Regions from separate parts of the Rossellomorea sp. FM04394 genome, predicted to be linked through region 2. Evidence: riboswitches for the same ligand, from Rfam matches in the RefSeq annotation. Region 2 holds a riboswitch; each other region holds the start of a gene.
The links. Region 2 has a riboswitch for cobalamin ahead of ACCB35_RS12265 (ABC transporter substrate-binding protein). Riboswitches for the same ligand answer to the same signal wherever they lie in the genome.

Region 1: it holds a riboswitch for cobalamin, as region 2 does, so the genes downstream of both, ACCB35_RS05915 (acyl-CoA thioesterase) here and ACCB35_RS12265 (ABC transporter substrate-binding protein) in region 2, are expected to answer to the same signal.
Region 3: it holds a riboswitch for cobalamin, as region 2 does, so the genes downstream of both, metE (5-methyltetrahydropteroyltriglutamate--homocysteine S-methyltransferase) here and ACCB35_RS12265 (ABC transporter substrate-binding protein) in region 2, are expected to answer to the same signal.
Region 4: it holds a riboswitch for cobalamin, as region 2 does, so the genes downstream of both, ACCB35_RS08000 (ribonucleoside-diphosphate reductase subunit alpha) here and ACCB35_RS12265 (ABC transporter substrate-binding protein) in region 2, are expected to answer to the same signal.

Annotation. Positions count from the first base shown of each region.
Region 1 is NZ_CP168654.1:1,185,134-1,192,642, reverse strand. It holds gene ACCB35_RS05920 (flotillin family protein) at 1-1,348, opposite strand, end outside; cobalamin riboswitch at 1,551-1,740, shown strand; gene ACCB35_RS05915 (acyl-CoA thioesterase) at 1,888-2,361, shown strand; gene ACCB35_RS05910 (hypothetical protein) at 2,477-2,719, opposite strand; gene ACCB35_RS05905 (hypothetical protein) at 2,905-3,156, shown strand; gene ACCB35_RS05900 (hypothetical protein) at 3,205-3,567, shown strand; gene ACCB35_RS05895 (helix-turn-helix domain-containing protein) at 3,691-4,941, shown strand; gene ACCB35_RS05890 (S8 family serine peptidase) at 5,237-7,509, shown strand, end outside.
Region 2 is NZ_CP168654.1:2,448,171-2,455,679, reverse strand. It holds gene ACCB35_RS12285 (glycosyltransferase family 2 protein) at 1-110, opposite strand, end outside; gene ACCB35_RS12280 (phytoene desaturase family protein) at 313-1,818, shown strand; gene ACCB35_RS12275 (hypothetical protein) at 1,866-2,018, opposite strand; gene msrA (peptide-methionine (S)-S-oxide reductase MsrA) at 2,098-2,637, opposite strand; cobalamin riboswitch at 2,933-3,136, shown strand; gene ACCB35_RS12265 (ABC transporter substrate-binding protein) at 3,272-4,237, shown strand; gene ACCB35_RS12260 (FecCD family ABC transporter permease) at 4,200-5,258, shown strand; gene ACCB35_RS12255 (adenosylcobinamide amidohydrolase) at 5,255-6,715, shown strand; gene ACCB35_RS12250 (bifunctional adenosylcobinamide kinase/adenosylcobinamide-phosphate guanylyltransferase) at 6,760-7,341, shown strand; gene ACCB35_RS12245 (adenosylcobinamide-GDP ribazoletransferase) at 7,328-7,509, shown strand, end outside.
Region 3 is NZ_CP168654.1:3,481,438-3,488,946, forward strand. It holds gene pckA (phosphoenolpyruvate carboxykinase (ATP)) at 1-926, shown strand, start outside; gene ACCB35_RS17510 (lmo0937 family membrane protein) at 979-1,128, opposite strand; gene ACCB35_RS17515 (GNAT family N-acetyltransferase) at 1,362-2,150, shown strand; gene ACCB35_RS17520 (biotin transporter BioY) at 2,192-2,758, opposite strand; gene ACCB35_RS17525 (hypothetical protein) at 2,848-3,030, opposite strand; gene metE (5-methyltetrahydropteroyltriglutamate--homocysteine S-methyltransferase) at 3,150-5,450, opposite strand; cobalamin riboswitch at 5,603-5,788, opposite strand; SAM riboswitch class I at 5,858-5,968, opposite strand; gene ACCB35_RS17535 (hypothetical protein) at 6,064-6,261, opposite strand; partial or broken gene thiC (phosphomethylpyrimidine synthase ThiC) at 6,239-7,509, opposite strand, start outside.
Region 4 is NZ_CP168654.1:1,585,282-1,592,790, forward strand. It holds gene ACCB35_RS07980 (MurR/RpiR family transcriptional regulator) at 1-399, opposite strand, end outside; gene gndA (NADP-dependent phosphogluconate dehydrogenase) at 563-1,975, shown strand; gene ACCB35_RS07990 (hypothetical protein) at 2,019-2,195, opposite strand; gene ACCB35_RS07995 (SurA N-terminal domain-containing protein) at 2,322-3,098, opposite strand; cobalamin riboswitch at 3,740-3,921, shown strand; gene ACCB35_RS08000 (ribonucleoside-diphosphate reductase subunit alpha) at 4,069-6,315, shown strand; gene ACCB35_RS08005 (ribonucleotide-diphosphate reductase subunit beta) at 6,335-7,372, shown strand.

The sequences.
Region 1 (7,509 bases), 1.3 Mb from region 2:
GCAATGGTTCCTGCATATCAAGCATCGTTCTGGTGATGCTTTTCCCAAAGGAAGGGACTCCCTGGCCATTACCGGAATCAATGATCTTAACGGATTCGATGTTGTTAAGCGGCTGGGCAATTTTCTCTGCGAAAACTGGCAGCATTTCGATTAGTTTCTCAGTAATGATGACATCTCCATGTTTCTCCATTGCCTCAGCAAGCAGTTTACGGGATTCGGCTTCCGCCTTACCACGTTCCCTGATAACATCGGCTTCGGCAGAACCTTCTTCCCTGCGGATCTTGGCTTTCGCCTCCCCGTCAATTTCAGCCTTCCGAGCTTCCGCTTCCGCTTTACGAGTGGTTTCGTAGTATTCGGCATCGGCTTTTGTTTTACGCACTTTTGACTCTTCTGCTTCAAGCTTGACTGCACGTTCTCGCTCGAGGAATTGAAGCGTTAATTCCTCTTCCTTCACTTCCTTGGCTAATTTAGCTTTTTCCAGCTCATAGGACTGTTCGGATTTTGCTCTTGCCCGCTCTGTTTCTTCTTTGAAGGATGCGTCTTTAATATCCTTTTCTTTTTTGGATTCGGCGATCGTGATTTGACGCTTGTATTCTTCTTCTTTCGCTTCCTGATCGGTTTGGGCACGGTGAATACGGGTTTCTCGCTCTGTGTTTGCTTCTGCAATTTCAGCTTGCTTGCGAACCTCGGCGATACGTGGACGACCAAGATTTTTCAAGTAGCCATTTTCTTCGTCTGCATCCCTTATGTCAGTCAACCCGAGTGACGTAATTTTGAAGCCCATGAGATCCAGCTGCTTCTGGGCAATTTCCGAAACGTCAGCGTTAAATTTCTCACGGTTGCTGTTGATGTCTTCAACAGTCATTTTCGAAAGAATCGCACGAAGATTACTTCCCAGCACTTCGATGATTTCATCTTCAATTTCTTTTTGATCCTTACCAAGGAACTGCTCAGCGTAGTTCGCAATTCCGTTTAATGTGTCGGCCACCTTCACCATGGCCACTGCGTCTGCAACGATTGGTACTCCGCCATTTGTGTACACTCTCGGTGTCGATAATTTCAATTGGAAACTTGTTAGATTAACAGGTGTGGATGTTTGGAAACGTCTTAACCTGTACCCACCACCCCTGATGATTTTCATGGAACGCCCTTCCTGGTCGGTGAAAATATTCGTTTCCTTTTCAGGATCCCCCAGTTTCGGTCCGGTAATGATCAGTGCCTGGTTGGATCTCGCTGTACGATAGCGGAACCTCATCCAGAAATAATACGCGATCCCTGCAATAGCGGCAATAACCAGAACAGGAATAAGGAACATGAAAAATCCGATAATACTTAACGATCCTAGCATTCTGACAACCCCTCTCAAACTTTTCTATAAATCAGTCGAACAACCGATTTATTATTTAATAAAATTGCTAGCTACACTATTATTTACGGAATAGTTGTAGAAAAGTTTCAATATTTAGGTAAATTTTCTAATTTATATCCATTAATACCCACCAAATAAAGCCCTTCCTTCTCATTCCTGTGATAAAATAAAAGCGTTCACAATTTAAACATTGCTCATTGGTGAAGATGATCAGGTCATCTTCTTAAAAGGGAAGTTGGTGAAAGTCCAACGCGGTCCCGCCACTGTAAAGCTGAGATTTCGTATGGTTCCACTGTTTCGCATCGAAATGGGAAGGAATATGAAATTGCTGACGCTGAGCCAGGAGACCTGCCAATTGAGAAGAACACAGAGTTCCTACGGGAGATAGGAGGGTGTTGCGCTAATGAGACGTCACAAGAGGAATTATAGTACTCAGAACGTTTACCTGGAATAGCCGCATCTTCTTTTCAAAGGAAGATGCTTTTTTTATTTCAGAAATTAAACTGGGAGATGAGAAAATGGAACAAGCTTATTCGGTAGAGCGTTCAAAAACCATACAAACAAAATTGGTATTGCCACCAGACACCAATCATATGCAAACGATTTTCGGAGGAAAGATCCTTTCCTATATTGATGAAATTGCGGCACTATCAGCAATGAAGCACTCCAGCTCAGTCGTCGTCACGGCATCGATTGACTCCGTGGATTTTTTGTCGTCTGCAACGGTCGGCGATGCGTTAAGTCTGGAAGCCTACGTTACGTCTACAGGTCGAACATCCATGGAAGTATATGTAAAGGTCTACTCTACGAATCTCGTAACGAGTGTCAAAACCCTGACGACTGAATCATTCCTTACGATGGTGGCCGTTGATGAAAATGGAAAACCGAAGCCGGTGCCAAAGGTCATTCCACAAACGGAAGAAGAAGTGCGGCTTTTCAAGACGGCTCCTTTGCGAAAAGAGCATAGAAAAAATCGTGCGCTTATTTTGTAAACAGCCCGTGATTGTTGACGATCGAGACTACAAAAACACTCAGAGTTTTCTATGCTCTGAGTGTTCAAGAATGCCAATCTACTAAATAAGATTATTAGGAAGTACACCTCTTTCCCTAATTCCCCGTTCTATATGGCACCATATATTTAGTAAAGTAGGCTCCAACAAATAGGAATACAATGGTTAGAAACCAACTGATGATCCCCCTGAATCCCAGCCAATGAGCCAACAGGTTCATTATTGCAATCATGAAAAAACATATGGATGGTAAAGCTGTCTTAAAACCAGTAATACCTGCCGCTTTCCTTTTCTTCACTACATAAAAAATAGAGGAGCATAGTGAGATAAGCAGGATCATTGTGAAAATAACCGGTACCAAAAGGGATTCCTCCTTCTAAACTCTTATTTAACCTCCACTAATAATCATATCACTTTTATATAAAGAATTAGCCCATAATTTAGTAAAAGGAATACATATTGTGAAACTTCTTCCATCATTATCCGTATGAATAGTAATAGTAAATAATAGGAAGAGGGATAAGGTTGAAAAAAAATTTTGTCTTACTTGACTTGTTGATGTATGTAGCCCTGCCCCTTTTCGTATGGAATATCATGAGGGATTACATTGGAGATTATTATGCTATGCTCCTCTTTTCTGTTCCAGGAATCATCTATACGGTTTATCGTTTTATCGAAATGAAGAAAGTAAATACGTTTGGCTTGTTCATTTTAGTCACGCTGATTGTCGGTACTCTGATTGACGTTCTGGCTGGTTCCTCCCTCCAACTCCTTTGAAGTAATGTATACTATGCCGCTGCTTTAAGCTTATTTTTCTTCATTAGCATGTTGTGCCGAAAACCGATTTCCCTTTTCTTTGGACTTGACTTCGCAGAACTTCAAGGATACGACCGTTCCTTTTGTAAGCGACTCTATTATAAAAAGCCTCTCTATCGGATTTTTCAATTAATCACTCTATGTTTTGCCTTGAGAAGTGGGATTCTGGCAATTGTTAAAGCATGGCTTATTCTGGAGTACGGAGTTGAAGCATTCGATAAAGGGATAATAATCCGACAAGCCTTTAGCTGGATCATGACCGGGATTACGGTTGCTGGTTTCATATATATTGGAAAAATAATACAGAATTCACCCCAATTAGTGAAAGAAGTGCAGATGGAATTTAATGAGGAAGAGAAAAAATCAGTTTAGAAGCTCAGCTTCTATTGGATTTGGATGTTATTGCCTTCAGACCTCCGTCTTGTTCGTAACCTATAGAATACAGAGAAGATATTTCCTATAATGGATAATAAAATAGTTCATTTGGGGTGTAGTATGATCGAAGGTAAATTAATTAAATTTCATCGTGAAGATTCGGGTTTGACTCAAGAGCAGCTTGCACAGGGGATCTGCTCTACCACACATCTCAGTAAAATCGAAAGAGGAATCACAGAGTATTCCAGTGAAATCACTGATTTACTTGCGAGGAGGCTCGGAATCGATATGGAAGCAGAACGTTCCCGCTATCATTCCCTGCAGGTGAAGTTGTCAGAGTGGAACGATGCCATCATTATGATTCGGACGAATGACATCGATCAATTAAAAAAAGAAATTGAAAAAGAGCCCTTACGATTTCTTTCCGACTTTTTTGTTCACTACAACCTATTATTGGCAAGATATTATCTTTTTTTTAATAAACTTGGAAATGCAAAAGAAATACTGGACATGTTCGAACATAAAAACTACTCTCTTTCCCCTTTCGAACAGAATTTATTGCTGCATGTCAAGGGAATCTATCATCATTCAACAAGGCAGTTTAACTCTTGCATTAAAGTATTAAAACAGATTGACGATGAATATCCGAACTCCGAATATTATTTTCATCTGGCATTAGCCTATCATTCCATTCATTCAAACACTTTTGCCTATTATTATGGGCAAAGAGCTTTGCATTTTTTCCAAAAAACACTGAATATCCTTAGGGTTATCGATTCTGAAACGTTGATTTTAATCCAATTGAATGCCAAAGAACCCTTTGATATGGAAGAAACCAAACAACAGTACGATAAGCTCCTCAGAGTCTGTGAATCCGTTAATTCCAAGGAAAGGGCACATAAAATCCACAACAATCTGGGATTCGAATATTTTAGGAGAAAACGATATTCTGAATCAAAAGAATCCTATGAAAAAGCATTAAAACTTATCAATGAAGATACCCCAGCTTCCCATTATCTAGTCACACTTAGCGGATATATACTGGCTTGTTTGAAAGGGAATCTGCTTTCTTTTGAAGAGCTCAATCAATTAGCGACAAAAGGCCTGAAAATGGCAACTCAGCATCAGGATCCCACCTACGTATTCTTTGAAATATATTTACTTACCATAAAAGGAAATGAACAAGAATTATATGAGTATATTGAAAATACAGCTCTCCCCCATTTCATCAAAACGGGGAGCAAGTTGATGTATCAGCATTATGAAAGACAACTATTCTTATATTTTGTAAAAACCGGGCAAACAGACAAAGGATTCAAGCTTGCATCCGATAAAATGTCCAATGAGATAAGCTATTATGAATTAGAGTAATGACACGACGAATGATAAAAGGAGGTATTCTTTTATCATTTTTTTTCTGGCTGATTTCTCCTTGACTGTTGAGTCAATCTACTTGGTGTATCAAAAACCCCAACTCAATACTCTTTTTTCACTACTTTTCTCCTACTCCCCCTCAAGATCAGAAGGTAAATCATCAATTCCAGACCAATGAGTAGTTAAATAGACACTGTATAAACCCCCATACAAACATCCCAGCTTACAATTTACAATCAAATTGTAATAATATTTCGAATTATGTCTCCAAAACTACAGAAAAGAGGTAGAAATGATGAATGGATCTTCCATCGCAAAGAAATCAGCTGTGATTGCATTATCCACTGGATTACTCTTATCCCCCGTATCGGGCTACTCCTCTCCAACAGCTACGGCTGCGGATTGGAAAGCAGAAACGATTTTGTCTTCTTTGACAGAAGAGCAAAGACAAGCCTTGCATCAACTGGAATTAAATAACACCGAGGGTCTCCAAGGATTTCAACCGAATGAATTGGCATCCACTGAAGAGATTTCCGTCATTGTTCAATTTCAATCCAAACCTGGGCATGTAGCTGTACTAGAAGCTGCAGTAAAAGGAAAAACGGTAAAGAAAGAAGACGCCAAAGCCCAGGTGGATAAAGAACATAAGATGTTTAAAGAAGATGTTGCGAAACATCTATCTCCCAGTCTTGTAAAAGGAAAGAAGATAGAGCCGAAAATCACTGAAACCTATAAAGAATCATATAACGGTGTTGCCATGACGCTTCCTGCCGATCAAGTTGAGCTGCTGCTTAACTCCAAAGCAGTCAAAGCTGTATTTAAAAACCATTCCTATACAGTCGATCCGGTTCAACAAGACCTTCCTGATGATGTAGACCGTGAAATTACGACATCCGTTGAAAGCATTCCTTATTTAAAGGTGGATGAATTACATAAGGAAGGAATCACAGGAGACGGAATCAAAGTTGGAGTCATTGACACAGGTGTCGACTATAACCACCCTGATTTAAAAGATGCCTACAAAGGTGGATATGACTTTGTTGACGATGATGCAGACCCAATGGAGGCAACGTATGAAGATTGGAAGAGTACGAGTGAACCAGAGTTCAGTTATACGGGAAATTCCTATTATACTTCTCATGGTACTCATGTATCCGGAACCATTGTAGGACAAAACGAGAATGATAGTGAAGTATCGGTAGAAGGTGTTGCCCCGGATGCAGACCTATATGTGTATCGTGTCCTTGGTCCTTACGGAAGTGGTTACACAGAAGACGTCCTTGCAGGAATTGAGAAATCGGTTCAAGATGGTATGGATGTCATCAACCTATCATTGGGAGCAGGTGTCAATGATCCTTATTATCCTACTAGTACCGCTCTTAACTATGCCGTATTAAACGGTGTGACGGCCGTTGTTTCAGCAGGGAATGCAGGACCAAATGACTTCACCCTTGGCTCTCCTGGTACAGCTGCTCTAGCTTTGACAGTCGGGGCGAGTGATGTCCCCGTTGCCCAAACCACTTTTACCGGTCAAACGACAAATGGCTGGTCAACCGGCATTGTGAGTATGGCCAGAGGATTTGCTCACACATTTGCCAGTCTGGAAGAGCAATCACTGGAATTAATAGATGTCGGCCTTGGGTATGAAAAAGACTATGAGAATAAAAATGTAGAAGGTAAGATCGCTTTTGTTCAACGAGGAAATTTTGCTCTGAATGACAAGGTGAAATTTGCCAAAGAACATGGTGCTAAAGCCGTGATCATGTACAACAATGCAGAAGGTCATGTAGGATATAACCTCGGAGAATCAGCCCACTTTGTTCCGGCTTTCTCGATGACAAAGGCTGCCGGGGAAGAATTAAAAGCAGCAATCGCCAGTGGCACATCAAACTTCACGTTTACGAACTTAGAAGAAAGCTTTACAGAAGGTGACCAGTTAGCCGATTTCAGTTCAAGAGGTCCAGTCAACAAAAGCTTGGATATGAAACCTGAAGTAGTCGCTCCCGGGGTCAGCGTCCTATCTACTTTCCCTTCTTATATGATCGATCCTGAGAACACGGAGGACTATCAGTATGCTTACTCAAGACTTTCGGGAACTTCGATGGCTTCTCCTTTCACAGCGGGAGTTGCAGCTTTATTATTAGGAGAAAATCCGGATCTTGAGCCTGCTGATATTAAAACCATTCTTATGAACTCTTCCGATCCTTTGAAGGGAGATTACAGCGTATTTGAGGTTGGGGCAGGAAGAGTGGATCCGTACCAAGCTCTTCACAGTCAGACAAAAATCCAAATAAAAGACAAGACGCTACTTCCTAACGGAGAAGAACTAATTGCAATCGATAACCCGACTGGTGGACTGAGCTTTGGAAATCAGGTGGTGGCAGAAGGGGATCATCTCCGAGTACAAAAAAGCTTTGAAATCATCAATAATAGCGATGAAAAGAAAACCTTTAACATTACCTTTGAAGAAAATGTACAGGAAGGTACCCTCAGTCTCAAGGAAAATGGAGTTGAAGTGACTTCTGATACGTCCATTAAGGTGAACGGAGGCAATAAAAAGACCTC
Region 2 (7,509 bases):
GAGCATTTTTTTACGAGAAAGCTATTCCTAACGTGAATGGACTTTTTGACTGTCGGGATTCTAGTGAAAAGAAAAACGGTAAGAATAACAGACCATAACCAAATATACATATTTTCACCCTCTAATCTTTTAATTTGTATGGACATTTTAACCATTTTGGTTGAAGGTGATACGTTTATTCTTCAGGATAGGATGTTTTGGGCTGATTCCTTCTACGTTAATTCATGGTATGAATTTAAACAAAATGGGTACAATGGAAAGCTGAATAGGCGATTCAGCCGAAAACGATCTTTCTCGTTGGGAGGAAATGAAATGAAGAAGAAAGTAATAGTAGTAGGAGGCGGCTTAGGAGGTATGTCAACAGCCATCCGTCTTGCCTCAGAGGGATATGACGTTACGATAGTTGAAAAAGGGGAAAGGCTTGGCGGAAAATTAAATAAAAGAGAAGGAAAAGGCTTTTCTTTCGATACAGGACCTTCCATCCTTACGATGCCTTGGGTACTGGAGAAAGTCTTTGCCCATGCGAATCGCGACCTTCATGATTATGTAGATATTATGAGAGTGGAACCGGGCTGGAGGACATTTTTTGAAGATGGGAAGGTGCTGGATGTATCATCGGATCTTCCGACGATGCTTGAAGAAATGAAGAAGACATCTAAAGAGGATGCGAGTAACTTCTTTAACTATTTAAGCTACTGTGGGAAAATGTATGAACTTACAATGAAGAGCTTCTATAAAAAGAGCATCAATGGCTTGCAAGACTTACGTTCAATGCATCCGGTCAAAGAATTACTGCAAATGGATCCAATGAAATCCATGGATACTGCAAATCGTAAATTTATTAAAGACAAGCATTTACAGCAGTTATTTAATTTCCTTATCATGTATGTCGGGTCTTCGCCTTACCATGCGCCAGCCATCATGTCACAGCTCACTCATGTTCAGCTAGGTCTTGGTGTCCATTATGTTAAGGGCGGAATGTACAAAATTGCTGAGGCAATGGCTAAGGTGTTGCAGGAACTCGATGTAGAGGTCCGCTTAAATTGCGAAGTGGAAGATATACTTACATCAGGCAGCCGTACTGAAGGAGTCCGAACGAAAATAGGAGAAGAGCTGAAGGCGGACATCGTTGTATCCAACTTAGAGGCAATCCCTTGCTACAAATCCCTATTAGCTGATTATCATGAATCTTCAAAAGAAGTCGATGAATTAAGCAAATATGCTCCAACAGTTTCGGGGCTGGTGCTGCTACTCGGGGTAGATCGTAAATATGAACATCTCGCTCATCATAACTTCTTTTTCAGTAAGGATCCGAAAAAAGAGTTCACGCAGATCTTTGATGAGCAAAAGCTTTCTGACGACCCGACGATTTACATCGGCATCTCTTCTAAATCGGATCCCACCCAGGCTCCTGAAGGGAAAGAAAACATGTTTGTGTTAACACACGTGCCTCCATTAAAAGAGGGGGAAGATTGGACCCAATATAAAGAATCCTATCGCTTCAAAGTGCTGGATAAATTGGAGAAGATGGGTGTTACGAACTTAAGGGATCATATCGAATATGAATATACTTTTACTCCTAATGACCTTAAAAGTCTCTACGGGGCTAATGGCGGATCTATCTATGGTACGGTCACGGACCGAAAGCTTAATGGAGGTTTCAAGGTTCCGAATAAGAGCAGAGTGCTCTCAAATATGTATTTTGTGGGAGGTTCAACCCATCCGGGTGGAGGGGTGCCAATGGTCACTCTTTCCGGACAGCTTACAGCGGAATTGATCTTGGATGAACAAGTGAAGGTAAATCGTTTTATTGGATAAAAATATAAGGTGATGGTTTGATGCATGATAACCATCACCTTATATTTTCATTCTGAACTATGATTATCCACCGTATCCGAATTGTTTACTTTCGCCTCGTCCTGAGCTGGATAGGGATCAAAAAAGTTCACCAGTTTTCCTGGACCTTCATATCCCACGACTTGCTCTTTATCGTCTTTGACGGGATCATTTTTCTTCATATAAAAACTCCTTTCTGCCAATTAGTTTGGCAAAAGGAGTTTTTTTCATTCTCCAGGAATGATAAATTTTTTAAAGTCCTTAAGCTTTTGGGTTTTCCCAATGACTCTCAATAAATTCGTCACGACCAGATTTTGCCCGGTCTTGTTTATATTCATCGGGATTCTTTTTGTAGAACTTTTGATGATATTCTTCTGCCGGATAGAAGATTGAGGCAGGAAGGATCTGTGTGACGATTGGTTTTTTAAATCGGCCACTTTCTTCTATTTCCTTCTTCGTGTTTTCTGCTAAACGTTTTTGTTGTTCGTTGTGATAGAAAATGGCTGTGCGATACTGGTCACCGCGATCATGGAATTGTCCTCCGTCATCAGTCGGATCAATCTGAGGCCAGTATAGTTCTAATAATCTTTCATAGGGAAAGAGAGCAGGATCGAAGGTGATTTGAACAGCTTCAAAATGCCCACTGTTACCGGCTTTGATATCCTTATAGGTAGGGTTCTCAAGATGCCCTCCTGAATAACCTGACACGACATCAATAATACCCGGTAGTTCATCAAAAGGTTTTACCATACACCAAAAACAACCGCCGGCAAAAGTAGCGACTTCTTTCTTTTCATTCATTGCGAAAACCTCCTATACATATGCCGCTCTAAAGTAGTAAAGCGATAGCTTGAAAAAGATTTTATCATGAAAGGGTGGAAGCCACAATCAATTAGCTTCAAAGCCTATTTGCCTATATGGTTTACTAAAAGTGCGTAATTGATAACTCACATCAACAGAAGCTCTCTTCCTATAGGCACACGATCAACTTGCATTACGCAGGTAGATTCAATCATTCTGCAAATTTCAACAAATTCGTAAAAATCAATTCACTAACGATGATAACTTGTGTATAATTCATGTGAACGGAACAATTACATATGATACGAGATTAGGTGAAGCGGAAGTTTCTTTAACAAACTTTTTAGCTTCATAATAGGGAAGTTGGTGTAATTCCAACGCGGTCCCGCCACTGTAAATGGAAGTGAGCTGTATGAATGCCACTGTACCAATAGGTATGGGAAGGTGCAGCAAACAATGACCATGAGCCAGGAGACCTGCCTAATGTCTTTCGCACCAAATCTACGCGGATAGAAAGGTGTAATGTGCATGTCTGACGGTATGAAAGCCATTTTATGCATTTTACACAACATCTCTAGTCCCACTGGAGATGTTTTTTTGTCTGGGAATAAGTTCATTTACAGGAGGAAAACGTATGAAACACACATTCAAAATCATTCTTGCACTACTATTATCTCTTGGACTCCTTTCAGCATGCGGTACTGATGGTGAAAGTGTAGAAAAGAAAAAAAATAGCGGGGAAGTCAGTCAGGGACAATCTGCTTTTCCTTTGTCAGTAAACGACGCCCTGAATAATAAAGTCACGCTGGAAGAGCAACCTAAGCATATTGTTTCGTTGATTCCAAGCAACACAGAAATTTTATTCGAGTTAGGGTTGAATAAGGAAATTGTGGGGGTTTCAGATTTTGATAATTATCCAAAAGAAGCGGCGGCGAAAGAAAAAATAGGTGGAATGGAATTTAACGTTGAGAAGATCATCAGCCTGAATCCGGATTTGGTTCTCGCTCATGAGTCCACAGCTGTTTCGGCAGAAGAGGGGCTAGAACAGCTTCGAGGTGCAGGGGTAAAGGTATATATCGTACGTGATGCCAATAGCTTTGAGGAAGTGTACACCACGATGGAAAACATCGGCATATTGGTCGGAAAGAAAGATGAAGCTGAATCCGTCATTTCGGAGATGAAAGCTGATCTGGAATCCATTAAGGAAAAAGTCAGTGGTGTATCTGAGAAGAAAAAAGTGTATGTAGAGGTGTCACCTTCACCTGACATATATTCTACTGGTAAAAATACATTCATCGATCAAATGCTATCACTTGTAAATGCCGAAAATGTAATGAGTGACCAAGAGGGGTGGGTCCAAGTAAACCAAGAAGCAGTCATCGCTTCAAATCCAGACATTATCATTACAACATACGGTTACTACAGCGAAAACCCTAAAAAACAGGTGATGGGCCGAGAAGGATGGAAAGACGTAAATGCTGTGAAAAATGAAGAAGTTCATGACGTTCATTCTGACCTGGTCACACGCACTGGCCCAAGACTGGTTGAAGGAGTAGAGGAAATTGCAAAGTCGATCTATCCGGAGCTATTTACAGAATAAAATATGGATAACATACGGATTGGCAGTATCGTTTTTACTATTCGCTCTTCTCGCAGGTATATCGATTGGAACCATCTCAATCCCACCAAAGGACATTTTGTTCATCGTCGGAGCTAAATGGTTTGGATACCATCTACCGGAAGAGACGGATCCGATGTTTACAAACATTGTGTATTCAATTAGATTGCCCAGAGTATTATTGGCATTATTGGTTGGAAGCTCCTTAGCTATCGCTGGAGCTTCTTTTCAAGGGCTTTTGCGAAACCCGTTGGCGGATCCATATACATTAGGCGTGTCTTCAGGAGCATCAGTTGGAGCTGTTATTACCTTGTTTTTTAATTGGAGCATTCCGTTCATTGGAAAGTTTACGCTTCCTTTTCTCAGTATTCTTTGTTCGATTATTACCGTGTTCCTTGTATTATGGTTTGCACAAAAAGTTGAAAGAACGATGAAGGTAGAAACCATCATTTTAACAGGAATTATTTTCAGCTCTTTTTTAGGGTCCTTTATTTCCTTAATGATCGCCCTGACTGGAGAAGAATTAAGACAAATCATTGGTTGGCTTCTTGGGAGTGTATCCATGAGAGGGTGGGATTACATTGCGATAATATTCCCGTTTTTCCTCATTGGAGTGATTTTGTTGTTCTTTAATAGCAAGGAACTGAATGGCATGAGCTTTGGTGAAGACCAAGCCCATCATATCGGGATATCCGTACAAAAGAGAAAACTCCTCATCTTAATTGCTGGAAGTATCCTGACAGGAGCGGCTGTCGCCGTTTCAGGTACGATTGGATTTGTTGGTCTTGTGGTCCCTCATTTTCTGCGAAGGATGGTAGGTCATGATCATAGGCACTTACTTCCTTTGTCTATCATAGTCGGCGGAGGTTTTCTCGTTCTGGCTGATCTTATCTCGAGAACCATCATTGCACCGACAGAACTTCCAATCGGAGTGATAACAGCCCTGATTGGTGCCCCCATGTTTGCTTATATTCTCCTAAAGAAAAGAGGTCTTTCATCATGATCGATATAAACGGGGTTACAGTAGGATACAACGATGAAAAAATCGTGGAGGACATGAATTTTCATATAGACAAAGGAGAATTCTTTGGGATTCTTGGACCTAACGGCAGTGGAAAGACCACGCTATTAAAAGCAATGACGGGACTACTTCCATTAATGGAGGGGAATATCACATTAAAAGGAAAAAACCTGCATCATTTTTCTTCAAGAGATTTAGCCACAGAAGTAGCGGTACTTCCTCAGATATCGACAGAATCCTTCTCATATGAAGTGAGGGAGACGGTTATGCTCGGAAGATATGCTCACCAAAAAGGTTTTTTTAAAGGGACGACTGAACGAGATATTGAGATCGTCGAGAAGGTTATGAAACAAACCGGCATTACGTCCTTCCAGCACCGCTACCTTCATGAGTTGTCCGGGGGAGAACGGCAGCGGGTGTTCCTTGCACAGGCCCTGGCTCAGGAACCACAAGTCCTGTTACTTGATGAACCTACTAATCATCTTGACCTTTCGTATCAGAAGTCACTGTTGGATTTAATTAAGAATCAAACGGTACACAAAAAATTAACAGTAATCGCGATCTTTCATGATTTGAATTTAGCAAGTTTATACTGTGATCGCTTACTTCTCTTAGACAAAGGAAAAACCAAACTACTCCATCACCCGGAAGAGGTTCTGAAAGAGAAATATATTGAAGAGGTGTATCATACAAAGGTTCAAAAACAGGCTCATCCTTTAGTGGCAAAACCTCAAATGGTGATAGTACCTGAGGAGAGTGCGACAGAGAACTTTGTGTTAGATGAAAGGTACCTTAGGGTGGGGGCAGAATACATATATTTCTCTGCTCCTTATCCGTTAAAATGTATGTCTTCAGGGATTATTGGTGCAGGAATAGGATGGTATAAGCACTTTATCAATCGTAGAGTCCCTGCAGATTATGATTGCTCGGATTATCGAGGGGATATGAAAGAATTTCTTGTTCATAATCAGCTGGATCCCTCATTGTCTGTTGGTATGATGACGGCTCTTCCTTTAAATAATATGGTATGCGATCGTTTCGAAGTACAGGGTCATTCCGTATTCGTTGTAGTGACAGCCGGTGTCGGGAATGCGATTGATGTCTCAACAAGTTATCAATATGATATAGACTCAAGGCCAGGCACGATTAATACATGGGTTTTCATCAATGGGAATCTATCAGATGAGGCATATATAGAAGCCCTTGTAACCTCAACAGAAGCGAAAGTGAGAGCCCTTCACGACATGAATGTGAGGGACAGAAGAACAGGTCAGCTTGCAACCGGTACACCGACCGATAGTATTCTGATAGCCTCCAGTCAAAGAGGTGAGCTTGAACCGTTTGCCGGGCCGATTACACCGATAGGGAAGTTGATTGGCCGCGGTGTGTATAAGGTAACGAAAAAAGCCATTCAACGATATTTGGATCAAACAAAGTAGATTTATTTCAATGACAGGGGTGATTGTGGAGAGGGGGAATCGCCTTGGGAACCCTATATTTTATTACCGGAGGGGTTAGAAGCGGCAAAAGCTCTTTTGCTGAAAAATGGGCAATAGAGAAGAAAAAGTCTGACGTTCCATTGGTCTATCTTGCTTGTGGAGTGAACACTGACAGGGAAATGGAGCAAAGAATCCTGAAACACCAGCAGGACCGGCAAGCGTCTACTGTGGAATGGACGACGATTGAATGCCCTAATTTGATTGAAGGGATAATCAATCATATTCCTAAACACTCCGTAGTTTTATTGGACTGCCTCACTACTCTCTTAACAAATGAGATGTATATTAATGGAGATTATAAGGGGCAGTATCTAGAAGAGAAAATCTATCAGTCTATCTTACAGTTACTAAATAGAGTTGATGTACTGATCCTGGTTAGTAATGAATTGGTTTCTGACCTTCCAATTGATTCAAACGATCTTCTTACTTTCCAGAAACGACTTGGTTCATTACATATAAGAATGGTGAAGAAAGCATGTGTCGCAATTGAAATGACAGCGGGAATCCCTGTTGTGAAAAAAAGGGGCCCGAATGATGAAGGACGGTTGCTTCATGATCCTATTTAAAAGCTTTCTCCTTAACCTGCAGTTTTTTACGATTGTGCCGATTCGAAAAGAATTCTCTATAGGGAAAAGGGAAATGAAGTGGATGGTTCGTACATTTCCAATGCTGGGTTTATTTGTAGGTGCGTTTCTCCTTGGAGGATATGTTTTTCTGACTTCTTTTACCCAAAT
Region 3 (7,509 bases), 1.0 Mb from region 2:
TGGGACGTGAAGGCGATGTGGCATTGTTCTTCGGTTTATCCGGAACTGGAAAAACGACTTTATCCGCAGACCCTAACCGCCGTTTAATCGGAGATGATGAACACGGTTGGTCTCCGAACGGTGTTTTCAATATCGAAGGCGGCTGCTATGCGAAATGTATCGGCCTTACACGTGAAAAAGAGCCACAGATCTTCGATGCCATCCGTTTCGGTTCTGTCCTTGAAAATGTTGTCCTTGATGACAATTCCCGCATCCCGGATTATGAGGATAACACATTAACTGAAAACACGCGTGCTGCATACCCTCTTCAAGCGATGGAGAACATCGTTGAACCAAGTGTTGCAGGACATCCAAATACAATCGTATTCTTAACGGCAGATGCATTCGGGGTATTACCTCCAATCAGCAAACTGACGAAAGAACAAGCAATGTACCACTTCTTAAGCGGATATACATCCAAGCTTGCAGGTACGGAGCGAGGGATCACTTCACCACAAGCAACATTCTCAACATGCTTTGGCTCACCATTCCTGCCACTTCCTGCAACCCGCTATGCCGAGATGCTTGGTAAGAAAATCGATGAGCACAGTGCACAGGTATTCCTTGTGAACACCGGGTGGACTGGTGGAGAATACGGTGTTGGTAACCGCATGAAGTTATCTTACACTCGTGCCATGGTTCAAGCAGCCCTTGAAGGCGAACTGACTCACGTTGAAACAGAAACGGACGACATCTTTGGTCTGAACATCCCTGTTCACGTTCCTGGTGTTCCGGACGAAGTGCTTCAACCAAAAAGAACATGGTCCAATGAAGCAGCCTATGAAGTGAAAGCAAAAGAACTTGCCCATAAATTCAACGAGAACTTCAAGAAATTCTCAAACGTACCATCTGAAATCGAACTAAAAGGCGGCCCATCCGTTAAGTAGTCTATATACAAAGGTCCGTCCCTCATTGTTGAGGGACGGACCTTTGTTATGGTTATAATCCTTTTTTTCGACCGGTGATTCTGTTAAATAAAAATACTACAATGGCAATAACGAGTAAGATATGGATGATGGCTCCCCCGATTTTAAAAATCAATCCAAGCAACCAAAGGACTAAAAGAATTCCAATAATGGTCCAAAGCATGAGTTTTCCCTCCTAATAACTGTGATTGATGCTAAGATTCCCTATTTCGGTCCATTTAAAACCATACATGGTATTTCCATTAAAAATTATGCAGCTATTAGTAACTTCTGTTAGTCCAACTGAATTTATGCAAAACATTCTTGCTGTCATTTAAATTTTCCTAAAAATAATACTTTACTAAATATTTCTAATTTTGGTATGATAATGATTAAAATTCACGAAGGGGAATTAAAATGATCAGACAGCTTACAGAAGAGGATCATGATATTTGCCAGCAGCTCATTCATCGGCAGCCGGCTGAGAATTTGTTTATTATCGGGGACATTGAAGCCTTTGGGTATGAACAGGATTTCCAGAAGATCTGGGGCGACTTCGATGAGGAAGGAAATTTAAGAGGAATTCTTCTTAAGTACCGTGAAAATTTCATTCCGTTTTCAATGGCTGAATTTGATGCTGAAGGATTCGCCGCTATCATTAATGGACATGAAGACTACAGCATCGTTTCAGGTTTAAGACGGATCGTCACTGAGGTTGAACCCTTTTTATCCAGAGAAATTAAATCAAAAAGACATATGTATTATGCGAAATGCGACAACACCGAATCAATGGATCGACAAGACCTCCCAAAAGTGAAAGAGGCTACCCTCACTGATATTCCTAAACTTGTGGATCTGTTGAACAGCATTCCTGAGTTCAGCGGCGGGGATTTTTGCGTAGAAAAAAGAAAACATAGCATGGAAGCCGGAGTTTCCAGAAGCTATTACGTAGAAGAAGACGGTAAATTTGTTTCTTCCGCCTCTACAACCGCTGAAAACAGTATGTCTGCGATGATTGTCGCTGTTTGTACCCATCCGGAGTACAAGAAAAAAGGATACGCGACGGAATGCATGACGAAGCTCTGTCGGGACGTATTAGAAGAAGGAAAAGAATTATGCTTATTCTATGATAATCCTGAAGCAGGGAAAATTTATAAGCGTATTGGATTCAAGGATATAGGATATTGGTCTATGTATAAATTTTAGTAATAAAAAAGTTGACTCCCAACAAAGAGTCAACTTTTTCACTATGCTGCTACTTTCCGATTCCCGATCAACCGCGCCTGAACCAAACGTTGTCTAACGGTAATTCCAATCCAGCTTGCAAGGAACGCTTTAATAAGTCCAACTACGATAAATGGATAAACACCTGCTGCCATCGCCTGACTCCAGCTAAGGTCAGCAACAAATTTCAACTGAATGGTACCCAGGATCAATGTAATCATCATCCCAACTGTATTGGCAACCATCGCCATTGGAATGGTGAATTTTGTTTTTTCAAGAATGAAGCCTGTAAAGAAAGCCGCTGCGATAAAGCCAAAAATATAGCCTCCCGTAGGCCCGACAAGTACCTGTGCACCTCCACTGAAGCCCGCAAATACAGGCACACCGACTGCTCCCAGGGCTGCATAGCATACCATGGCGAACGCTCCATATCGGCTTCCAAGAATCGTCGCCGTAATTCCTACTGCTAATGTTTGCCCACTGATTGGAACGAGTGGCAGTGGAATCTCGATTTGAGCAAAAATCCCCGTAATCGCAGCAAAGATGGCACAGTGAATGATCACCCTTAGTTTTTCTCCGTTCACTTTCAAATCCCCCTTGTGTATGTAAACTGTTTATAACATTAAGTTAACACAATTTAAAGGATTTTGGGAAGCTTATTTTTTCTCCCTTTCGTTTTTTAATTGGGAGCATAAACATTACATATCTTTTCTTTTGCCTGCCATTCTAAAGCGGTTTTTAATGAAATCCTCCCTTTTGGGAACTCATCCATCCCCCTATCACTCACCAGGTACAGGATGGTACGATTTGGGTGAAGTTCATTAAATACTTGAATGATTCTTCCTATGGCTATGTATGACATTTTCTATTCTCTCCTTATGAACAGGACGCAATCCCTTTCAACTGCGCCCTGCGTCTTAAAAATGTGGATCAAAGGAAGGTACAGCTACACGCGACCTATATCTCTTCGTTCCCCGTCAATTATCTTTCCTTTTTAAGCAACACCTCTTCACGCACTTGATCCGCAGCTTCCACCATGGTCTTAAGCGCTAAAACTGTCTCATCGATCCCACGTGTTTTCAAACCACAATCCGGGTTGACCCAGAATAATTCGGGATCCAGCACTTCTAGAGCCCGATGTATATTACGGATTAATTCTTCACGCTTCGGCACCCGGGGACTGTGAATATCATATACCCCAAGACCTATACCTTTGTCATACGTATGATCTTCAAAAACATGGATCAATTCCCCATGACTTCTTGATGTTTCAATTGAGATGACATCAGCATCCAAATCACTGATGGCATCTATAATATCTTCAAAATCCGAATAGCACATATGGGTATGGACCTGGGTTTGGTTCTGTACAGATGAAGTGGCCAATCTGAAAGCATAAACGGCAGCCTTTAGATATTCCTCCCAATTCTCACTCTTTAAAGGGAGTCCTTCTCTAAGTGCCGGCTCATCGACTTGTATCATCCGAATCCCATTGGCTTCTAATTCCTCTATCTCTTTTTGGAGAGAAAGTGCGATTTGATTCGCTACTTCATATCGTGATACATCATTCCGAACAAATGACCAATTTAGAATCGTGATCGGGCCCGTTAACATCCCTTTAACCGGTTTATCGGTTAATGATTGAGCATATATGGTTTCTTTAACCGTCATCGGTTCTTTGAAATTCACATCACCATATATGAGTGGCGGCTTCACACATCTGGAACCGTATGATTGTACCCATCCAAACTTCGTAAATTGAAAACCTTCTAATTTCTCACCAAAGAATTCAACCATATCCGTCCGTTCGAATTCACCATGTACAAATACATCAAGGCCGATTTCTTCCTGAATTATAATCCAGCGTTTTATTTCCGCATGAATATATTGTTGATACTCCCCATCAGAGAGCTCGCCTTTCCTCCACTTCAACCTCTGCCTTCTTACTTCCTGGGTTTGAGGAAAACTGCCGATTGTAGTGGTAGGTAGAAAAGGTAATGAAAAGTACTTCGCCTGTTCCAGCTTACGAACATGGAAAGGAACCTTTCTACCGACATTATTTTGGTGCAATTCTTCAACATTTTCCTGCACCTCCCTATTATTACGCAGCGGTGATTCGTTTAAATTCTTAATCGCCGTTACACTTTGAACGATCTCATCTTCTATTGTATCAGCTCCGTCACGAATCCCCTTTGTTAAAATTGTGATTTCATGTAATTTTTCATCAGCAAATGATAGAGCGTCAATGAGGGGACTGCCAAGTGTTTCTTCATTCTGCAAGGTTACTGGTACATGTAGTAAACTGCAGGATGGTTGAATGATTAAGCGATCACTCGGAACATACCCTGCAATGAACGATAGAAGCGTATGGGTATCAGTAAGACGACTTCTCCAAATATTCCTTCCATCGAGAATTCCGGCAGCCAAGATTTTATCCTTAGGAAAACCAAATCTTTTCAGCGCCGCCAAATTCTCACCACGATCATGCACAAAATCTATCCCTATGCCATCTACCGGGAGTGCTAACACCCGCTGGTACCTTTCCAAACTATCATAATAGGTTTGCAGGATGATCTTTAACCCGGGGCAGGATTCTTTAAGCGTTTGATAGACTTCTTTGAATTGATCCATCTCTTCATCCCCGATGGAAGTGCACAAGATCGGTTCATCCATTTGTACCCACTCTACACCCTCTTCCTGTAATTCACGCAATACTTCAGCATAAAGAGGGACAAATTGATCAACAAGAGTTTTATAATCACCGGTTTCATACCCTTTGGACAATTTCACAAAAGTGAAAGGACCTAAGATAACCGGTTTACCTTTTATACCCAGTTTCTCTTTTGCCTCTCTATAAAAATGCAGGGGACGATTTTCCACTAACTGTGGTGCGATCCCATCAAGTTCAGGCACGAGATAGTGATAGTTGGTATTAAACCATTTTGTCATTTCTAATGCCACCGCGTCCTTCGCGCCTCTAGCCATATCAAAATACGTTTCAAGAGAGACCTTCCCCCCACTATAATGAAACCTCTCGGGAACCAAGCCGAACATGACGGCTGTATCAAGCACATGATCATATAAGCTGAAATCTCCAACCGGAACTAAATCAATCCCCTGATCCGATTGCTTCTTCAAGTGGTTGACTCGTATTTCCTCCATTTGTTCTAAGAAGGAATCCTTTTCTATCTTCCCTGCCCAAAATTGTTCCAGCGTCTTTTTCCATTCACGCTTTTCACCGATCCTTGGATATCCTAAATTCGAACTGATCACCTTACTCATTCAATCCTCACTCCTTATACTTGAGATGGTTGTCATCAACAAAAAAATCTCTCTTTCAAATGAAAGAGAGATTCATACGTATCACTAACTAGAGTTGAGACATTCTTGTATTCTCAACACGTATTCCTCACCCCTCTCTATATCCACGTAGAGCATAAGCGCATACAACAGGCAGGTCTCCTGACTTAGGTTCACAGCTTCTTATCCCTTCCCATTTCAATAGAAATAGTGGTTGAATGATAAGTCGCTCCCCATTACAGTGGCGGGACCGTGCCGGATTTTCACCGGTCTTCCCTTTTAGCTGAGGATGGCTCAGCACCTATTGCATTTATCTATTTAATTTTTCTTTCATAAAAACGAAAAGCCCTCTCTTGCGATAGAGAGGGCTTCATGTTTATTAGAATCCTCTCTTATTTTCCAAAGCAAAGTGCTTTGCAGGAATTAGCACCTTTTCAACACATCGGTTGAATGGTTGCCGGGTTTCACAGGGCCAGTCCCTCCACCACTCTCAATAAGAGTTACACATATATATTTACTATTCCGAAATTTGTAATAATCGTAGCATGGTACATATACGCTGTCAAAAGAAATTTAATCAATAGCTTACACGTTTCTAATAATAGGTACTTTCTACATAGTGACATTTGATACAAGACCTTGTTACATCCGTTTCATAGAAGACATGCCTGCAGTTTTCCTGAATGCTCTTCACTTCTTTTTCGAGTTGGATGACTCTCTGATTGAGCTTTACGATTTCATTCTTCAATTTCAGTACATGACAAGGAGGTTTATCGGTAGATGTTTGATCCATTTTCCACAAACTCCTTCGATTTTTCTTTCAATCCTTTTTCTATTTCCTTATGAACATCATTCATGCTAGTCTTCTTTATTCCCCTTATGTCATGTGATATTCTCATTGAACAAAATTTCGGGCCACACATTGAACAAAAATGGGCCGTTTTTGCCCCTTCTGCAGGAAGTGTTTCATCATGGTACTCCCTTGCACGTTCCGGGTCCAGGGATAAATTAAATTGGTCATTCCACCTAAATTCAAATCGAGCCTTAGAAACGGCATTATCTCTGACTTGTGCCCCTGGATGGCCTTTCGCCAAATCCGCTGCATGTGCTGCTATTTTATAAGCAATGACACCCTCTCGCACATCATCTTTATTCGGTAATCCCAGATGCTCTTTCGGTGTTACATAGCATAGCATAGCTGTTCCAAACCAACCGATCATGGCAGCCCCTATGGCAGAAGTAATGTGATCATACCCCGGTGCAATATCTGTCGTTAATGGCCCCAAGGTATAAAAGGGAGCTTCATGACAGATTTCCATCTGCTTATCCACATTCTCTTTAATCATATGCATCGGTACATGACCAGGGCCTTCAATCATGACCTGTACATCATGCTTCCAAGCAATTTTGGTTAGCTCGCCTAATGTTTCAAGCTCGGGAAACTGTGCTTCATCATTCGCATCAGCAATTGATCCTGGCCTTAAACCATCTCCTAAGGAAACGGAGATATCATAGGCTTTTAAAATCTTACATATATCTTCAAAATGTGAATAAAGAAAGTTCTCTTTATGATGGGCAAGACACCATTGCGCCATAATTGAACCTCCACGGGAAACAATCCCTGTTGTACGATCAGCCGTCAGATGAACATACCGCAATAATACACCTGCATGAATGGTGAAATAGTCAACACCCTGCTCCGCCTGTTCGATTAATGTATCCCGGTACACATCCTTGTAAGATTCTCTGCAATTCCGTTTACTTTTTCAAGTGCTTGATAGATCGGTACCGTACCAACAGGGACAGGGGAGTTTCGAATGACCCACTCCCTTGTTGTATGAATGTTTTTCCCTGTTGATAAGTCCATTATGGTATCGGCACCCCAACGAGTTGCCCACGTCATTTTCTCCACTTCTTCTTCAACGGAAGATGATACGGCAGAGTTTCCGATATTCGCGTTTATTTTCACATGAAAGTGACGGCCGATGATCATCGGTTCACATTCAGGATGATTGATATTAGCAGGAATGATGGCCCTGCC
Region 4 (7,509 bases), 860 kb from region 2:
AAGCAGCCCTTGAACGGCTCTCGTGAACATCTCCTCGTCCAGCAAACGTGATGAATCCTCTAGGGTTCTAATATTAGATCGGAACACTTTTTGGGCAATAACTCCTTCAGAGTCCTCCTCATTGATCGTTTCATGAATATCTTTAATAGGATTTACGAGGTCCGAAGCCAGGGAAATCTTCATGGCCTGGTAGCCTTTAAAGCCTAATCGCTTACAGAATCGGAAGACTGTGGCGTCTGCAACCCCCAGGTCCTCTGCTACACCACTAATGGTAGAGTGGATAATTTTTTCAGGATTAGCAATAATAAAATCTGCAATCATCTTTTCTTTTTCACTGAATTGGGAGTAATGGGTTCTGATTCGTGGCAAGCAATGTTGTACATTTTCATCGGTATTCATGTATAACCTCCTTTTTGCATTTACTACTGATGAAAATAATTTTAACCTAAATGACAAAATAAAAAAATATTATTTCATAAAAAACACACCACGGAAAATTATTTCGTATTATAATATAAACGGTGAAAATATATTTACTCGATTTGAAAGGAATGTTCAATCTATGACAAAACAACAAATAGGAGTCGCTGGTGTCGGAGTGATGGGAAAGAGTCTGGCCTTGAATTTCGAAAGCAGAGGCTATTCAGTTTCTATATATGATGTTTCTGATGAGAAGGTAAGGGAAGTTCTTGAAGAACATCCGGGAAAGAAAATGGTCGGTACACACGATGTGAAGGAGTTCGTCCAGTCATTGGAAACACCACGAAAAATATTAATCATGGTACCTGCCGGTAACATCACCGATAAAGCGATTGAGTCATTGCTTCCTCATTTAGATCAGGGAGATATCCTGATTGATGGAGGAAACACATACTTTGAAGATACGGTCCGCCGCAATAAGGAACTTGATGAAAAAGGAATCAACTTCATCGGTGCAGGCGTCTCGGGCGGGGAAGAAGGCGCTTTATACGGTCCTGCCATCATGCCGAGCGGTCAGAAGGAAGCATACGATTTGGTCGAGCCTTTCCTGACAGCAATCGCGGCAAAGGTAAAGGGCGATGCATGCAGTACATATATCGGTCCGGATGGATCAGGCCATTATGTGAAAATGGTCCATAATGGAATTGAATACAGTGATATGCAGCTTATCTGTGAAGCGTATTATCTTATGAAGAATGTATTGGGTTTAAGCGCAACAGAGCTGCATGAAATATTCAAAGAATGGAACGCGGGGGAGCTCGACAGCTACCTGATTGAAATCACGGCGGATATTTTCACAAAAGTGGATGAAGAAACAGGAAAGCCCCTTGTTGACGTGATCCTGGATACAGCAGGCCAGAAAGGAACTGGGAAATGGACGAGTATTTCTGCACTGGAATTAGGTGTACCATTATCAATCATTACTGAATCTGTGTTTGCCCGTTTCATTTCTGCAATGAAGGAAGAAAGAGTGAAGGCAAGTAAAATCTTAAGAGGACCAAGAAATAAGGAGTTCTCAGGTAACAAAGAAGAGTTTATCGAAATGATTCGTAAAGCGTTGTATTTAAGCAAAATTTGTTCGTATGCACAGGGTTTCGCCCAGCTTCAATCTGCTTCGGATGAGTATAACTGGGACCTGAAGCCCGGCGAGATTTCCATGATCTTCAGAGGTGGATGCATCATTCGTGCAGGCTTCCTGGAAGAAATCAAGAAAGCTTATGATCGTGAACCGGGATTAACGAATTTACTTCTTGACCCATATTTCAAGGAAATCGTAGAAAACTATCAGGAGGAAGCTAGGGAAGTGGTGGCTACAGCCATTAAATTAGGGATCCCTGTACCAGGTCTTGCGAGTGCTTTAGCATATTATGACAGCTATCGCTCTGAGTCACTGCCTGCCAACCTTCTTCAAGCCCAACGAGATTACTTTGGAGCCCATACGTATCAGCGAGTGGATAAGGAAGGAACATTCCATACGGATTGGTTATCTAAATAAAAGAGTGCCCTGTGGGAATCCCACAGGGCTTTTGATTTACGTATTATTCTTTGCTTGATGAGTCATCTTTCGTATGATGTTTATTTTTCTCGTCCAGCTGCTCTTTTTTTAAGTCATCGAGGGGAATTGGATCCACATTTTGCTCACTTTCATGCTGATCGAGAATGCCGTCATGATCTTGATTGATTTGTTCGGGATTGTCATTGGCCCTCTTCGTCATAATCTTTCATCCTCCCTTAATGAGTCGTTGTTGTACCATACCCTTCTTGATCAGAGAAAAACATAATGGGGGAATAGAACATAAGAAAGCCACCTATCTGGATAGGTGGCTTTCTACAATGATGCTTTAGATTTTTACATCAACTTTAGCATTTTTCTTTAAATCTTCTACATGCTGAACAAGTTTTTCTTGTTTTTTCTGTTGTTCTAACTGAGTCTTGATCTGAGGTTTAACTTCTTCGAATTTTGGTGCGTCCTTTGATTCACCTTGACCTTGCTGACTTGCATACTGATCGTAGAATTTCTTCATTTCCTCTTCAGAGACTTCTCCTACTTTGATTTCTTTCTCAACGTAGTTTGTGTATTTGATGTTTTCAGCGATTTGAGTTTTTAACTCATCCATCGTAAATCCGGCTTTTTTCATTGCGTCTTCAAACTTCTTTTCATCACCATACTGCTTTTTAACTTCTTCCAATTGTTTATTGATTTCGTCTTCAGATGCTTTGTAGCCTTTTTCATCAGCCTGCTGCATAAGGAGTGTTTGTCCAACTAGACTATCAATCGTTTGTTCTTTTATTTTCTTTGCTGCATCTTTACTTGTCGGGTCTTGTCCCATCTGTTGATACTGCATTTGTGATTGAGTCAATACGTTATTGAAATCTTCACCTTTAATTTTTTCGTCGTTTACAATGGCAACGATCTTATCTTTTTCAACCTTCTGTTCATCCATTTTCTTCTGCATTTCTTCCATTTGCTTCGCTTGCTCTTCTTGAGCCTGTCCATCGCTTTTTTCTTCTGTTTTCGCTTTATCGTTAGCTTGTTTTTGGCTCTCCTCGTTCGAACCGCAAGCGGCTAGTCCAATCGTTAATAATGTCAATAGTAAAGCCGTTAATAATTTTTTCATAATAGACTCCTTTCAGAAGTAAGGTGTGATTTCAAAAAATCACTTAATGCGCATTTTAAATGAAAAGCCAGTAAAAAGAAAGTATTTAAGCCGAAAAGTATAGATTGTAATAAGGTTGAAATACAGTGCATTACTAATAGGTCCCTCTTTCACTATAATGTATGCAGTTACATCCGACTGTCAACTGCCGGGCAGAAATGAAAATGTAAGAACCCTGCTGCTAAAAAAAGAGGCTGTTTAAATCGAGATATCTTCCTCCATTTAAACAGCCTATAAAAAATATTGGGGACCAAAGAATACTGTCAAACAACCTTCTATTTGAATTATAGAGAGTGCTTATCATTTTCTCAACTAACATATATGAAGGTGTCGGGGGACTAGTGTCCTTTTGAACATACTATTCAATCTTCTCCTATTCTTTTCATGGAAAATAATAATTATAAGCATATTTCAAAGGAAGGATTTTTCCTTCCTTCTTTATAACATATCTTGACTTTACGAGTGTAATAGCGTGATACTAGTAAAAGATTCTAGCTTCAAAACAAAATAAATAGTTTCACTTGTAAAATTATTTTTAATCGTTTATGATTTAACAGAACACAACATTTTGTGTTCCATTTCATTAATTCAACTATATATTGATAATGACCTGTGAATAGGGTGTCTGAATGGACTTAAAAGGGAATCCGGTGTGAATCCGGAGCTGTCCCCGCAACTGTAAGTGCTGACGAAATAAGGAACTGCCACTGTCGTATACGATGGGAAGGCCTTAGAGTAGGGTGAAGCATGAGTCAGGAGACCTGCCTTGTTTATCATGTATTATCTTCTTCGGGAATTGGGAGGATAAAGCGAGGATTGGAATAGGCCGTTTAGCCTATGCATATATCTATCGTACATAAAGCCCATCCGCTAAGAAGGATGGGCTTTTTTTGACTCCTTCCCACACTGTATAAATTTGGGAGGAATGATGATGTCAATCGTATCACAGGATCAAAGGATCAAAATGGAAGCGAAAGCGATTCTTACAAAACTCCACAGTCGCTTTCCACACCTACCTTTTAAAGAATTCGATGAAAAGACTTTTAAGTATGCAGAAGGTCAATCTGAATCGAGCAAAGAAAAGCTATACCATTTCATGATCCTCACGGCAGTCGAACGAATTTCTGCACATGAACCTGATTGGACGTATGTTGCTGCAGAATTATATTTAGTGAAACTCTATCGTACCGTCGCTTATTCAAGGAGAGTTGAAGAAAGCGTGCTGTACAGTTCCTTTTATGAATTAATTCAAGAATTGACTGATAGAAAACTATTTACGACCGAACTATTGGAATCCTATAGCAAAGATGAAATTGACTCTTTGGGGAGGATCATGGACGCATCTAAAGACCATCTGTTTACGTACATAGGGATCGTGACATTGTCAGAGCGGTATTTAACTAAATCCCATGATGGTGAAATCCTTGAATTACCGCAGGAGCGATTTCTAATAATCGCCATGACACTCTTTATGAACGAACCCCGTGATAAGCGGATGGCGCTCATTCAGGAAGCATATTGGGCACTTTCCAATTTGTATATGACGGTAGCAACACCTACGTTCGCCAACGCCGGCAAAAGTCATGGTCAGTTATCAAGCTGTTTTATTGATACGGTGGCAGATGATTTAAGAAGTATTTACGACAGCAATACAGATGTTTCCACATTAAGTAAAAACGGTGGAGGACTTGGTATCTATTTAGGGAAGGTCCGAAGCCGGGGAAGTAATATCAAAGGTTTCAAGGGAGTAAGTTCAGGTGTCATTCCGTGGATGAAGCAGTTAAATAACACAGCCGTATCCGTTGATCAATTAGGTCAGCGTCAAGGAGCGATCGCTGTTTACTTAGATGTATGGCATAAGGACATTTTTCCTTTTCTTGATACACGATTAAATAATGGAGATGAAAGACAGCGTACCCATGACCTTTTCACGGGTGTCAGCTTACCTGATTTATTTATGGAGCAAGTGGAGAAGAGAGGGGAATGGTATTTATTTGATCCTCATGAAGTAAGGGTGGTCATGGGGTATTCACTGGAAGATTATTATGATGAACATGATGGAGGAGGTTCTTTCAGGGATAAGTATTGGGAGTGTGTAGAATATCCCGATCTCTCAAGGGAAGTCGTCCCGGCAATTGAAATTTTTAAGCGGATCCTGATTTCCCAGCTCGAAACAGGAACACCATACATGTTTTACCGTGACTCAGTTAACCGGCTAAATGCCAATGGGCATAAAGGGATGATTTACTGTAGTAATTTATGTACGGAAATCGCCCAAAATATGAGTGCGACAGTCATGGAAGAAGAGGTTATAAAGGACGGGAAAATCATTACCTATAAATCTCCCGGAGATTACGTCGTCTGTAATCTGGCATCTGTTTCTTTAGCTAAAACAATCATGGATGATGAACTGGAAAGAGTCGTATCCATAGGTGTAAGATTACTTGATAATGTCATAGATATTAATAAACTTCCAGTCCTGCAAGCCCAATTGACAAACAGGCGCTATAGGGGGATTGGATTAGGAACCTTTGGGTGGCATCACCTCCTTGCATTAAAAGGGTTGAAATGGGAGAGCGATGAAGCCGTTGAATATTGTGATTCCCTTTACGAGGAGGTTGCCTATTACACGATAAAAGCCAGTCATGAATTAGCAATAGAGAAAGGTTCTTATCCATATTTCAGCGGTTCAGATTGGTCCACAGGAGAGTATTTTTCAAAGAAAGGGTACTCTGGACCTAGGTGGGATGCACTCAAGGATGATATTTCTTCAAAAGGAATCCGAAATGGGTATTTAATGGCCGTGGCACCTAATTCATCCACCTCGATCATAGCGGGATCCACTGCAAGTATAGATCCTTTATTCAGATTAGAGTACTCGGAAGAAAAGAAGGATTATAAGATTCCCGTGACAGCCCCTGATTTATCGCCTAAGACCACCTGGTATTACAAAACGGCTTATAACGTAGATCAGCACTGGAGTATTAAACAGAATGAGATGAGACAGCGTCATATAGATCAAGGAATATCGTTTAACTTGTATGTGCGGAATGACATCAAGGCGATAGAGTTATTGTCTCTTCATTTAGATGCATGGAAGTCAGGATTGAAAACTACCTACTATGTGCGATCAACATCTGTTTCAAATTTTGAAGAATGCGAAAGCTGCCATAGCTAACAGGAAGGAAGAAGAGAACGTGAACGAATTAAAGGAGCGAATCTTAATAGATTCAAAGGCCCCAAATAAATCAACAGGTATCGTAAACGGGAAAAGCTCGAATATATTAAACTGGGATGATGTCAGGTTCTCGTGGGCATATCCGAAATATAAGAGAATGCTCGGGAATTTCTGGACACCTTTTGAGATCAACATGGCAAAGGATATCAAGCAGTTCCCTACTCTTTCATCAAGGGAGCAGGAGTCCTTCTTGAAAATTATCGGCCTTCTGGCTCTCCTAGATAGTGTGCAGACAGATTACGCGGGTAAAGTGGCAGACTATCTCACTGATTCCAGCCTGAATGCACTGATGATCATTCTGGCACAGCAGGAGGTCGTCCATAACCATTCGTACAGTTATGTGTTATCCAGTATCGTGTCCAAAAAGAAACAGGATGAAGTGTTTGATTTCTGGAAGAACGATCCAATCTTAAAAAAGCGGAATGAATTTATCACGAATGGATATAAAGGATTTGTCGAATCCCCAACCATTGAGAATCTATTAAAGTCGATTATTTATGATGTGATTCTGGAAGGATTGTTCTTTTACTCCGGGTTTGCCTTTTTCTACAATTTGGCCAGAAATCAGAAAATGGTGGCGACCTCTACGATGATCAATTACATCAATCGGGATGAACAACTGCATGTCGGCTTATTTGAAAAAATATTTAAAGAGGTACTGAACGAGAACCCTTCTTATCAAACGGAAGAGCTGAGTTACTTTGGACAAGATGCTTTCAAACAGGCGGCTCTCCTGGAGATTGAGTGGGGAAGGGAAATCATCGGATCTCACGTTGATGGGCTGTTAATGAGCGATCTTGAAGATTATATTAAATTCATGGCGAATAAAAGAGCCAAGCAGCTGGGATTTGAAGAGCCATTCCAGGGGTATAAATCGAATCCTCTAAAATGGATCATTGCCTATCAGGAAGTGGACAGAGGGAAGACCGATTTCTTTGAACAGAAATCAAGACAATATACGAAGACTTCGGATGCTAATGGGTTTGATGAACTATAAAATTAGATTAGTCGTGATTAGCCAGTTCGCCGTTATATTTGAAATTTCGCCGATAAAAGTACTGATTTCGCTGATAAAATCAGAATATCGCCGATAAAATGAAAATATGGCTGATATCCAGTCAACTTTAAATAATA